Regions from separate parts of the Ruminococcus bovis genome, predicted to be linked through region 2. Evidence: predicted binding sites of a transcription regulator. Region 2 holds the regulator's gene; the other holds the start of a gene.
What was found. Region 2 encodes HrcA, which represses chaperone genes, less so after heat shock. Its sites were predicted from a motif close to TGTTAGCACTCNNNNNNNNNGAGTGCTAACA; they were not measured.

Region 1 (4,433 bases), 1.1 Mb from region 2:
AATAACATAAACTGTCTTGTTCATAACCTTCTCCTTTCGATAAGCGTTTGTAATTATACCATATATTTTACAGAATATATCATAATAATAAAAATTTTTATTATTTTTGGTAGTAATTTAGAATAATTTATAACATTGGGTATAAAAATAGTGAATTAACACAAAGAAAAAAGTCCACCCAAAAGGATGGACTTTAAGTTTATAATTTTAAGTTTGGTATTAGTACATACCGCCCATATCAGGCATTTGTGGCTGAGCAGGAGCAGCAGGTTCTTTAATATCACTAACAAGTGATTCTGTTGTTAGAACCATTGATGCAACTGAGGATGCATTCTGTAGAGCTGAACGAGTAACCTTAGTTGGGTCAACAATACCGTTCTTCATCATATCCATATATTCACCTGTTAGAGCGTTGTAACCATAGTTTACTTCGTTCTTTTCTAGGATATTATTTAGGATAACTGAGCCTTCAACACCGGCATTAGCAGCAATCTGACGAACAGGTTCTTCAAGAGCCTTAAGAACAATCTTAACACCTGTTAGTTCGTCACCTTCTGTTTCGTTAACTAGTTCAGAAACTGCACTGATTGTATTTACAAGAGCAGTACCACCACCGGCTACGATACCTTCTTCAACGGCAGCCTTTGTAGCAGCTAGAGCATCTTCAATACGAAGTTTCTGTTCTTTCATTTCGATTTCTGTAGCAGCACCTACTTTGATAACTGCAACACCACCGGCTAGTTTAGCTAGTCTTTCCTGTAGCTTTTCTTTATCAAATTCAGATGTTGTTGTTTCAATCTGTGAACGGATGTTGTTTACTCTATCCTTGATAGCCTGAGAGTCACCTGCACCATCAACAATGATTGTGTTTTCCTTGTCAACCTTAACCTGACGAGCAGTACCTAGCTGATCAATTGTACAATCCTTTAGTTCAAGACCTAGATCTGATGTGATAACCTGACCACCTGTTAGGATAGCAATATCCTGTAGCATTTCTTTTCTTCTGTCACCAAAGCCTGGGGCTTTAACTGCAACACAAGTAAATGTACCACGAAGTTTGTTAAGAACTAGAGTTGTTAGTGCTTCACCTTCAACATCTTCAGCAATAATTAGAAGTTTCTTACCGGCCTGAACAATCTGTTCAAGTAGAGGTAGAATTTCCTGAGTTGTTGAAATCTTTTTATCAGTAATAAGAATTAGACAATCATCAAGTTCAGCAACCATCTTGTCTGTATCTGTTACCATATAAGGTGCAATGTAACCTCTGTCAAACATCATACCTTCTACAACTTCTGAATATGTTTCAGCAGTCTTTGATTCTTCTACTGTGATAACACCGTCAGTAGAAACCTTTTCCATTGCTTCAGCAATTAGCTTACCGATTAGTGGGTCAGCTGATGAGATTGTTGCAACTCTTGCAATATCTTCTGTACCTGAAACAACCTTAGAATTCTTCTTTAGAGTTTCAACTGCCTTATTAACTGCCTTTTTGATACCATTCTTTAGTACCATTGGGTTTGCACCTGCAGTAACATTCTTCATACCTTCACGGATAAGAGCCTGTGCAAGTAGAGTAGCAGTTGTTGTACCGTCACCGGCAACATCGTTAGTCTTTGTTGAAACTTCCTTAACTAGCTGAGCACCCATATTTTCAAATGGGTCTTCTAGTTCAATTTCCTTAGCAATAGTAACACCATCATTAGTGATTAGTGGTGCACCGAATTTCTTATCTAGAACAACATTTCTGCCCTTAGGGCCTAGTGTGATTTTAACTGTATCAGCAAGTTGGTCAATACCGGACATTAAAGCCTTTCTTGCCTCTTCGCCATAAAGCATTTGTTTAGCCATAATTTATTAACCTCTCTTCTTATTCAACAATAGCAAGAATATCTGACTGTGAAACGATAGTGTATTCTTCACCGTCAAGTTTGATTTCAGTACCACTATACTTAGAAGTAACTACCTTGTCGCCTACTTTAACTGTCATTTCTACCTTTTCACCGTCTACTACACCACCAGGACCTACTGCTACTACTGTTGCGAAAGCAGGTTTCTCCTGTGCTGATGTAGAAAGAACAATACCGGAAGCTGTTGTCTGTTCAGCCTCTTCTACCTTAACAACTACTTTGTCTGCTAATGGTTTAATTGTCATAATATTTATCCTCCTTAAAGTTGTTAACTACTTGGTTTAGCACTCTCTATCTCTGAGTGCTAAATATATTGTAGCACCAGTTTTTCATACAGTCAAGACCTTTATAGGGATTTTTTTCAAAATCTTATATACATTTTTCTATTTACTGTACATATTATCACATAAGTTTCACTTAACGCTTAAAATACATATATGCTTGGCACTTTAACATACCGTTATATAACTTTCTTCTCTTGTCAGCTTTGCGACCAAAGATTTTTTCAAATTCATCATCCGGTGATATTATAGTATAACTCCAACCGTCTTTTTTGACGAATTTTTTACCCATAATTTTATAAAGTTCTCTTGCCCTATCAATATCAAGAAGTCTTTCGCCGTAAGGAGGGTTGGTAATAACTGTACCTCTCTCAGTATCATGGACAAAGTCCCTTATATCTCTATGCTCAAATGTAATTCTATCGGCTACACCGGCTTTTTCTGCATTTTCTCTGGCAATATTCAGGCTTTCTTCATCAATATCGTAACCGATACCCTTAAATGCACAATCGGTATTGATTTCAGATTTCGCCTTTTCTCTTTCCTGTTCCCACACTTCATTAGGAATTTGTTTCCAGTTTTCTGCTGAAAATTCTCTATTTAATCCCGGTGCAATTTTCATAGCCTTTAAAGCACTTTCGATTAGAATTGTACCACTGCCACACATAGGATCAATTACAGTATGGTTGGCTCTAACCATAGAAAGTTCGGCCAAAACTGCTGCTAAAGTTTCTTTGATAGGTGCATCATTTGAATTTTCTCTATAACCTCTTTTATAAAGACCTTTACCTGTTGTATCCAGCATAATAGAAACTTTATCTTTAAAGATTAGGAACTGAATTTGGTGCAAGTCACCATCATCATTTAGCCATTCCACTCCATAAGCCTTAGAAAGTGACTTTGCTGAGGCTTTCTTAATAATCTTTTGGCAGTCAGGTACTGACATTAGCTGACTTGATAGACAAGTGCCTTTTACCGGAAAATTGTCATCCTTATCAATATATTCAGACCATTTGATTTTGCTTACACCGTTAAAAAGTTCTTCAAATGTTCTGGCATAAAAAGTGCCTAAAAGAATCATAATTCTCTCGGCATATCGGCTACAAATATTGGCTCTTGCAAGAATGTTGTAATTACCCTTAAAAATTACTCTGCCGTTCTCAGGTGTTACTTCTTTAGCACCCATAAATTTTAGTTCATTAGCTACAAGGCCCTCTACACCTAAAAGGCAAGTAGCAACATATGTTAGTTCTTTCTTCATAAAAATCTCCAAAAAATATAGAGGCTCAAATGGGCCTCTATATTCATTCACTTAATTGTTATTAATATTCTTCAGGTTCTAGTAAACCGTAAGTGTTGTTCTTACGCTTGTAAACAACATTTGTTTCATCAGTATCAGCATTGATGAAAACAAAGAAGTCATGGTCAAGCATATTCATCTGTAGGATAGCTTCCTCAACAGAAACAGGCTTAATAGGAATTGTCTTTGTTCTAATGTCGAATTCCTGTTCGTCCTCAATATCTTCTTCAGGAAGAAGAACAGCAAAATCAGCTGTGTTATCTCTAAGTCTTCTTGCTAGACGAGTTTTGTTCTTTCTCATCTGACGACCTAGAATGTCAACAACCTTATCTAGAGCATCGTTCATTTCGTCCTGAGTATCCTCAGCACGGAACACCATACCATTATCTTTTACTGTAACTTCAACAGTCTGACGGTTCTTATATAGTGTTACAACAACAGAAGCCTCTGCATCTTCAGAGAAAATCTTCTGAAACTTTGCTAATTTCTTTTCGCATAATTCTTTAAAGTTGTCCTTTAAATTTACTTTTCTTGCAGTATAGGTGATTTTCATTAAAATTCCCCCAGTATTTATTTATTACGATTACCTCTGCGTGAGTAACCGCGACTTTCATTTCCACGCTTTAAGTCGGAAATTTTGTCCTCGGAGGTTCTCTTGAATTTATTCATCATATCTTCAAAGGAACTACTGTCGTCCTTGGACTTTTCCCACTGAAAGTTTCCAGGTGAAGTAACCTTTGGAGCAGGCACATATGGTTTTCTAGGCCTACGCTGTCTAGGCTTTGGTGCCGGTTTCTCAATATTTGCTTTAATTGATAGTGAAATCTTGCCATTATCAATAGAAACAACCTTTACAGTAACCTCGTCACCAACCTTGATTACATCATTAATATCATTTACGAATTCATGAGAAATTTCAGAAATATGAACCATTCCTGACTTATT
Region 2 (4,433 bases):
CATGTAGGGCGAATTAATAGTTTTTTGCCAATAGGTGTAGGCTGAAAATATTGTTTCCAATTGTTAAGCCAATCCTCATCGGCACAGTCAAGTGAATCAATAGTAAATTCAATATTAGCTTCCTTTAACTTTTCGGAAATCTGACTGATTGCTTCAAGAGGATTGTCCTCACAACTAATATACATATGAACCTTAGCTTTAGTCCTATCCTTTTTTAATAAGTCTTCATCAATAAGGTCGATGTGTGCAATTTCTTCAACATCTTGTTCAAGGTTTGTGTAGTCCTCAATATAGATACCATAAGGTACAACCTCATTAGCTATATCGGAAGTAATGTCAACATCCTTGTTGTCTATTGTAACAGTAATTTCTGTCCAATCCATAAAATCACCAATCCTAAAATAATAATACCTTTTAATTTTACTGTATTTCTGCTAAAAATACAAGGGTATAATCAGTACAAAAAAAGACTGACCTACCAAGTAAGTCAGTCCTAAAAATTACTGAATTGAACTATCTAGGTAACGCTCTAGTTCTTCGTCATCCTTTTTCTTCTTTTCTTTAATAACAAAGAAGGTTGTTACAGTTGCAAGAAGTGCAACAACTGAGGAAACTAAAGCAACAAAGACGCTAACGCTCATTCCACATATCTTTTTCATCTCAAAATACCTCCTAAATATCAAAGTCGATATAATTAGTCTATCTAATGTAGATTATTTTATCACTTTTAATTAAATTAGTCAATAAATCAAGTGAATTTTACAAAAGAAAAAAGCAGAGTTAAAAAACTCTGCTCACATTTCATTAAATTAAGCGTTTGCCTTAGTAGCTAAAGATGACTTCATTCTAGCAGCTTTGTTCTTGTGCATAATGTTCTTAGCTGCAGCCTGGTCAATCTTCTTTGTAGCAAGACTAACTGCCTCAGCCTTGTTAGCATCGTTGTTTTCGATTGCTTCATAAGCTTTCTTAACTGTAGTCTTTAGGTTAGACTTAATCATCTTGTTCTGTTCTGTCTTTGTAGCGATAACCTTAACACGCTTTTTAGCTGATTTAATGTTTGGCATTGTCTCACCTCCAAAAAATATTATTAAATCATAACGCAAGGCTTATTGTAGCATTATTATTGCAAAAATGCAAGTGTTTTTTTCAAATTTTTCAAATATATTTTAAAAAATCAACATATTGTGGTGCTATTCTGTAAAACACAAGGATTTGTAGGCAAAAAACAAGGAAAATTACTTTTTCTCGTTCTTTTTGATTCGTAAATACATAAATAGCATAATTAATACAAATACAGCTATAACAACTCTGACAATAATTCCGTAAGTACCTTTTAGCAAGTTGACACTAGGTATTAATGCGTCAATAGTCCACCATATGCCCATAAAAATAAACATAATGGAAGCAACAACTGTAATTGCACCTAATTTATTTTTCTTTCCAAAAGCAAAAGTACCAATGGCAAGTAAGAACCAAAGGATTGCATATAAATAAGGTAAAATGTCACTCATAGTCGAAAAACCTACCTTTCAATTTATATTATATATACATATTTAAATAAAGTAAAGAAAAACTATATTTTTTCAGATATTTTTTTAAAAAAGTATTGACTTTTAGCACTCTCGGTGCTAAAGTAATAACTGTAGTTAGCACTCGGGTATGTAGAGTGCTAAACAAGAAGAATAAACGGTGAGGCGATTTAAATGGGTCTATCAGACAGAAAAAAGAAAATCCTCTCCTGTGTTGTTGAGTCTTACATTGCCGATGGTGAGGCTGTAGGTTCAAAAACACTTCAAGCTGCTTTAGATTTTGAAGTTTCTTCTGCTACTATTAGAAATGAGATGGCTGCCCTTGAAAATGAAGGTTATTTAATTCAACCTCATACTTCAGCCGGTAGAATCCCATCACAAAAAGGTTATCGTTATTATATTGATAACCTAATGGAAAAGACAGAACTTAATCCACGATTTACCCAATATGCCGACTCTTATCTTAGAAAAAGAGCTGAGTCACCGGAAAGTGTACTGAATGCAGCGTCAACTCTATTAACTGAGTTAACCGGTTTGCCATCAGTTGCAACAACACCTCCTGAGGGTAATTCAAGAGTCCATAAGCTAAGGTTTGTACAAACAGGCAGATATACCGGTATGGTTGTACTGATAACTTCAACAGGTATGGTTAAGAGCCAGTTATTTAGAACTGAATTTGTTTTAACACCTGATATGCTTAGAGTGTTTGATGAAGCACTTAACAAATCTTTTGCAGGACTTCCACTAAAAGATATTACAAAGGCTTTTATCCAAACCACTGCTTTAGGTTTTGGTGAACTTTCATTCTTTATGCCAAATGTTCTTTTGGCAATCAGGGATGCAGCCAAAGAAGCCTCTCACATATCTGTAGCTGAAAGTGGAATGACTAAGTTGTTGTTCTTAAATGATTTTGATATTTTTTCAGCAAGAGATATTTTAAAGTTTTTAAGTGACAAAAACAATGTTTCCGAATTACTTACAATGAACACCGGTACAAAGGTTATTATTGGTGAGGAAAGTGGTAAATATGAGCTTTCTAATTCGGGAATTGTTGTTTCAAGATATAACTTAGGTGGTTCAATGGCAGGTGCAGTTGCCGTTATTGGTCCACAAAGAATGAGTTATAAGGACATTGTTTCGGCAACAGAATATGTAGCCGATAAGTCCGGTGAATTAATAAGTGAACTGCTTGAGGCAGATTAGGAGATGAAATAATGGCTAAAGAAGAAAAGAAGAAAAATTCTAAGGCTCAGGAAGAAACTGTAGAAGCTACAGAAACAGAAACTAAAGCCGAAGAAGCCACAGAAGAAAAAGAGCCTACTGCAGAAGAAAAGCTGACAGAGGAGCTAAAAAAAGAAAAAGAAAAATATATGCGACTTGCAGCTGAGTATGATAACTACCGCAAGCGTACACAACAAGAAAAATTAGGCATCTATGATGATGCAACAGCAAAGGCAGTTGAACAGCTACTACCAATGGCAGATGCTTTACAAATGGCTTTGCAAAATGCAAAAGATGCACCACAGGAATTTTTGAAAGGTCTTGAGTTGATTCAAAACCAGTTCAAAACTTCTATGGATAAATTAAAAGTTGAAGCCTTTGGTGAAATCGGTGATGAATTTGACCCAAATATTCACAATGCTATTGCTAAGATAGAAAGTGATGAAGTTGGAGAAAATCAAATCTCAATGATTTATCAAAAAGGTTTCAAGATTGGTGACAAGATTATTCGTCACGCAATGGTTCAGGTAGCTAATTGTGATTAATCACAATTAACATAAATTAGAAATTAACACTTATTTAGAAAATATATTCGGAGGTAATTTATTATGGCAAAGACAATTGGTATTGACTTAGGTACAACAAACTCATGTGTAGCAGTTATTGAAGGTGGCGAACCTGTAGTTATCGCTAATGCAGAAGGTGCAAGAACAACTCCATCAGTTGTTGCTTTCGGTAAAGATGGCGAAAGAATGGTTGGTCAGGTTGCAAAGCGTCAGGCTATCACAAACCCTGAAAAGACAATCTCATCAATTAAGAGAGAAATGGGTACTTCATATAAAGTAACAATCGACAACAAATCATATACACCACAGGAAGTTTCAGCAATGATTCTTCAGAAGCTAAAGTCAGATGCAGAAGCTTATCTAGGCGAAACAGTAACTCAGGCAGTTATTACAGTTCCTGCTTACTTTACAGATGCTCAGCGTCAGGCTACTAAGGATGCAGGTAAGATTGCCGGTCTTGATGTTAAGAGAATTATCAACGAACCAACAGCTGCTGCTCTATCATACGGTGTAGATAAAGAAAACGACCAGAAGGTTATGGTTTATGACCTTGGTGGTGGTACATTTGATGTAAGTATCATCGAAATGGGCGATGGTGTTCAGGAAGTTCTAGCTACTGCCGGTAATAACCGTCTTGGTGGTGATGACTTTGACCAGAGAATTATTAACTGGATGGTTCAGGAATTTAAGACTGCTGAAGGTGTTGACCTAACATCCGATAAGATGGCTATGCAGAGACTAAAGGAAGCAGCTGAAAAGGCTAAGATTGAACTTTCAGGTGTTACTCAGGCTGCTATTAACCTACCATTTATCACAGCTACTCAGACAGGTCCTAAGCACCTTGACTTAACTCTATCAAGAGCAAAGTTTGATGAACTGACTGCTGACCTAGTACAGTCAACAATGGGTCCTGTTAAACAGGCTCTAAGCGACTCAGGTCTATCAATTAACGAAATTGATAAGGTTCTTATGGTTGGTGGTTCTTCAAGAATCCCTGCAGTTCAGACAGCTGTTAAGAACTTAATCGGCAAAGAACCATTTAAGGGCATTAACCCTGATGAATGTGTTGCTATCGGTGCTGCTATTCAGGCTGGTGTTCTTGGTGGCGAAGTTGACG

Region 1: a site for HrcA is predicted at 2,187-2,217, ahead of E5Z56_RS09285 (co-chaperone GroES). Genes of this name have one in related genera too.

The regions. Positions count from the first base shown of each region.
Region 1 is NZ_CP039381.1:1,964,591-1,969,023, reverse strand. Features, by position in the region: gene E5Z56_RS09295 (VanZ family protein) at 1-24, opposite strand, end outside; gene groL (chaperonin GroEL) at 220-1,848, opposite strand; gene E5Z56_RS09285 (co-chaperone GroES) at 1,868-2,152, opposite strand; gene E5Z56_RS09280 (THUMP domain-containing class I SAM-dependent RNA methyltransferase) at 2,325-3,449, opposite strand; gene hpf (ribosome hibernation-promoting factor, HPF/YfiA family) at 3,511-4,041, opposite strand; gene E5Z56_RS09270 (S1 RNA-binding domain-containing protein) at 4,059-4,433, opposite strand, start outside.
Region 2 is NZ_CP039381.1:902,286-906,718, reverse strand. Features, by position in the region: gene prmA (50S ribosomal protein L11 methyltransferase) at 1-383, opposite strand, end outside; gene E5Z56_RS11660 (hypothetical protein) at 501-659, opposite strand; gene rpsT (30S ribosomal protein S20) at 810-1,064, opposite strand; gene E5Z56_RS04345 (hypothetical protein) at 1,236-1,511, opposite strand; gene hrcA (heat-inducible transcriptional repressor HrcA) at 1,704-2,732, shown strand; gene E5Z56_RS04335 (nucleotide exchange factor GrpE) at 2,744-3,295, shown strand; gene dnaK (molecular chaperone DnaK) at 3,359-4,433, shown strand, end outside.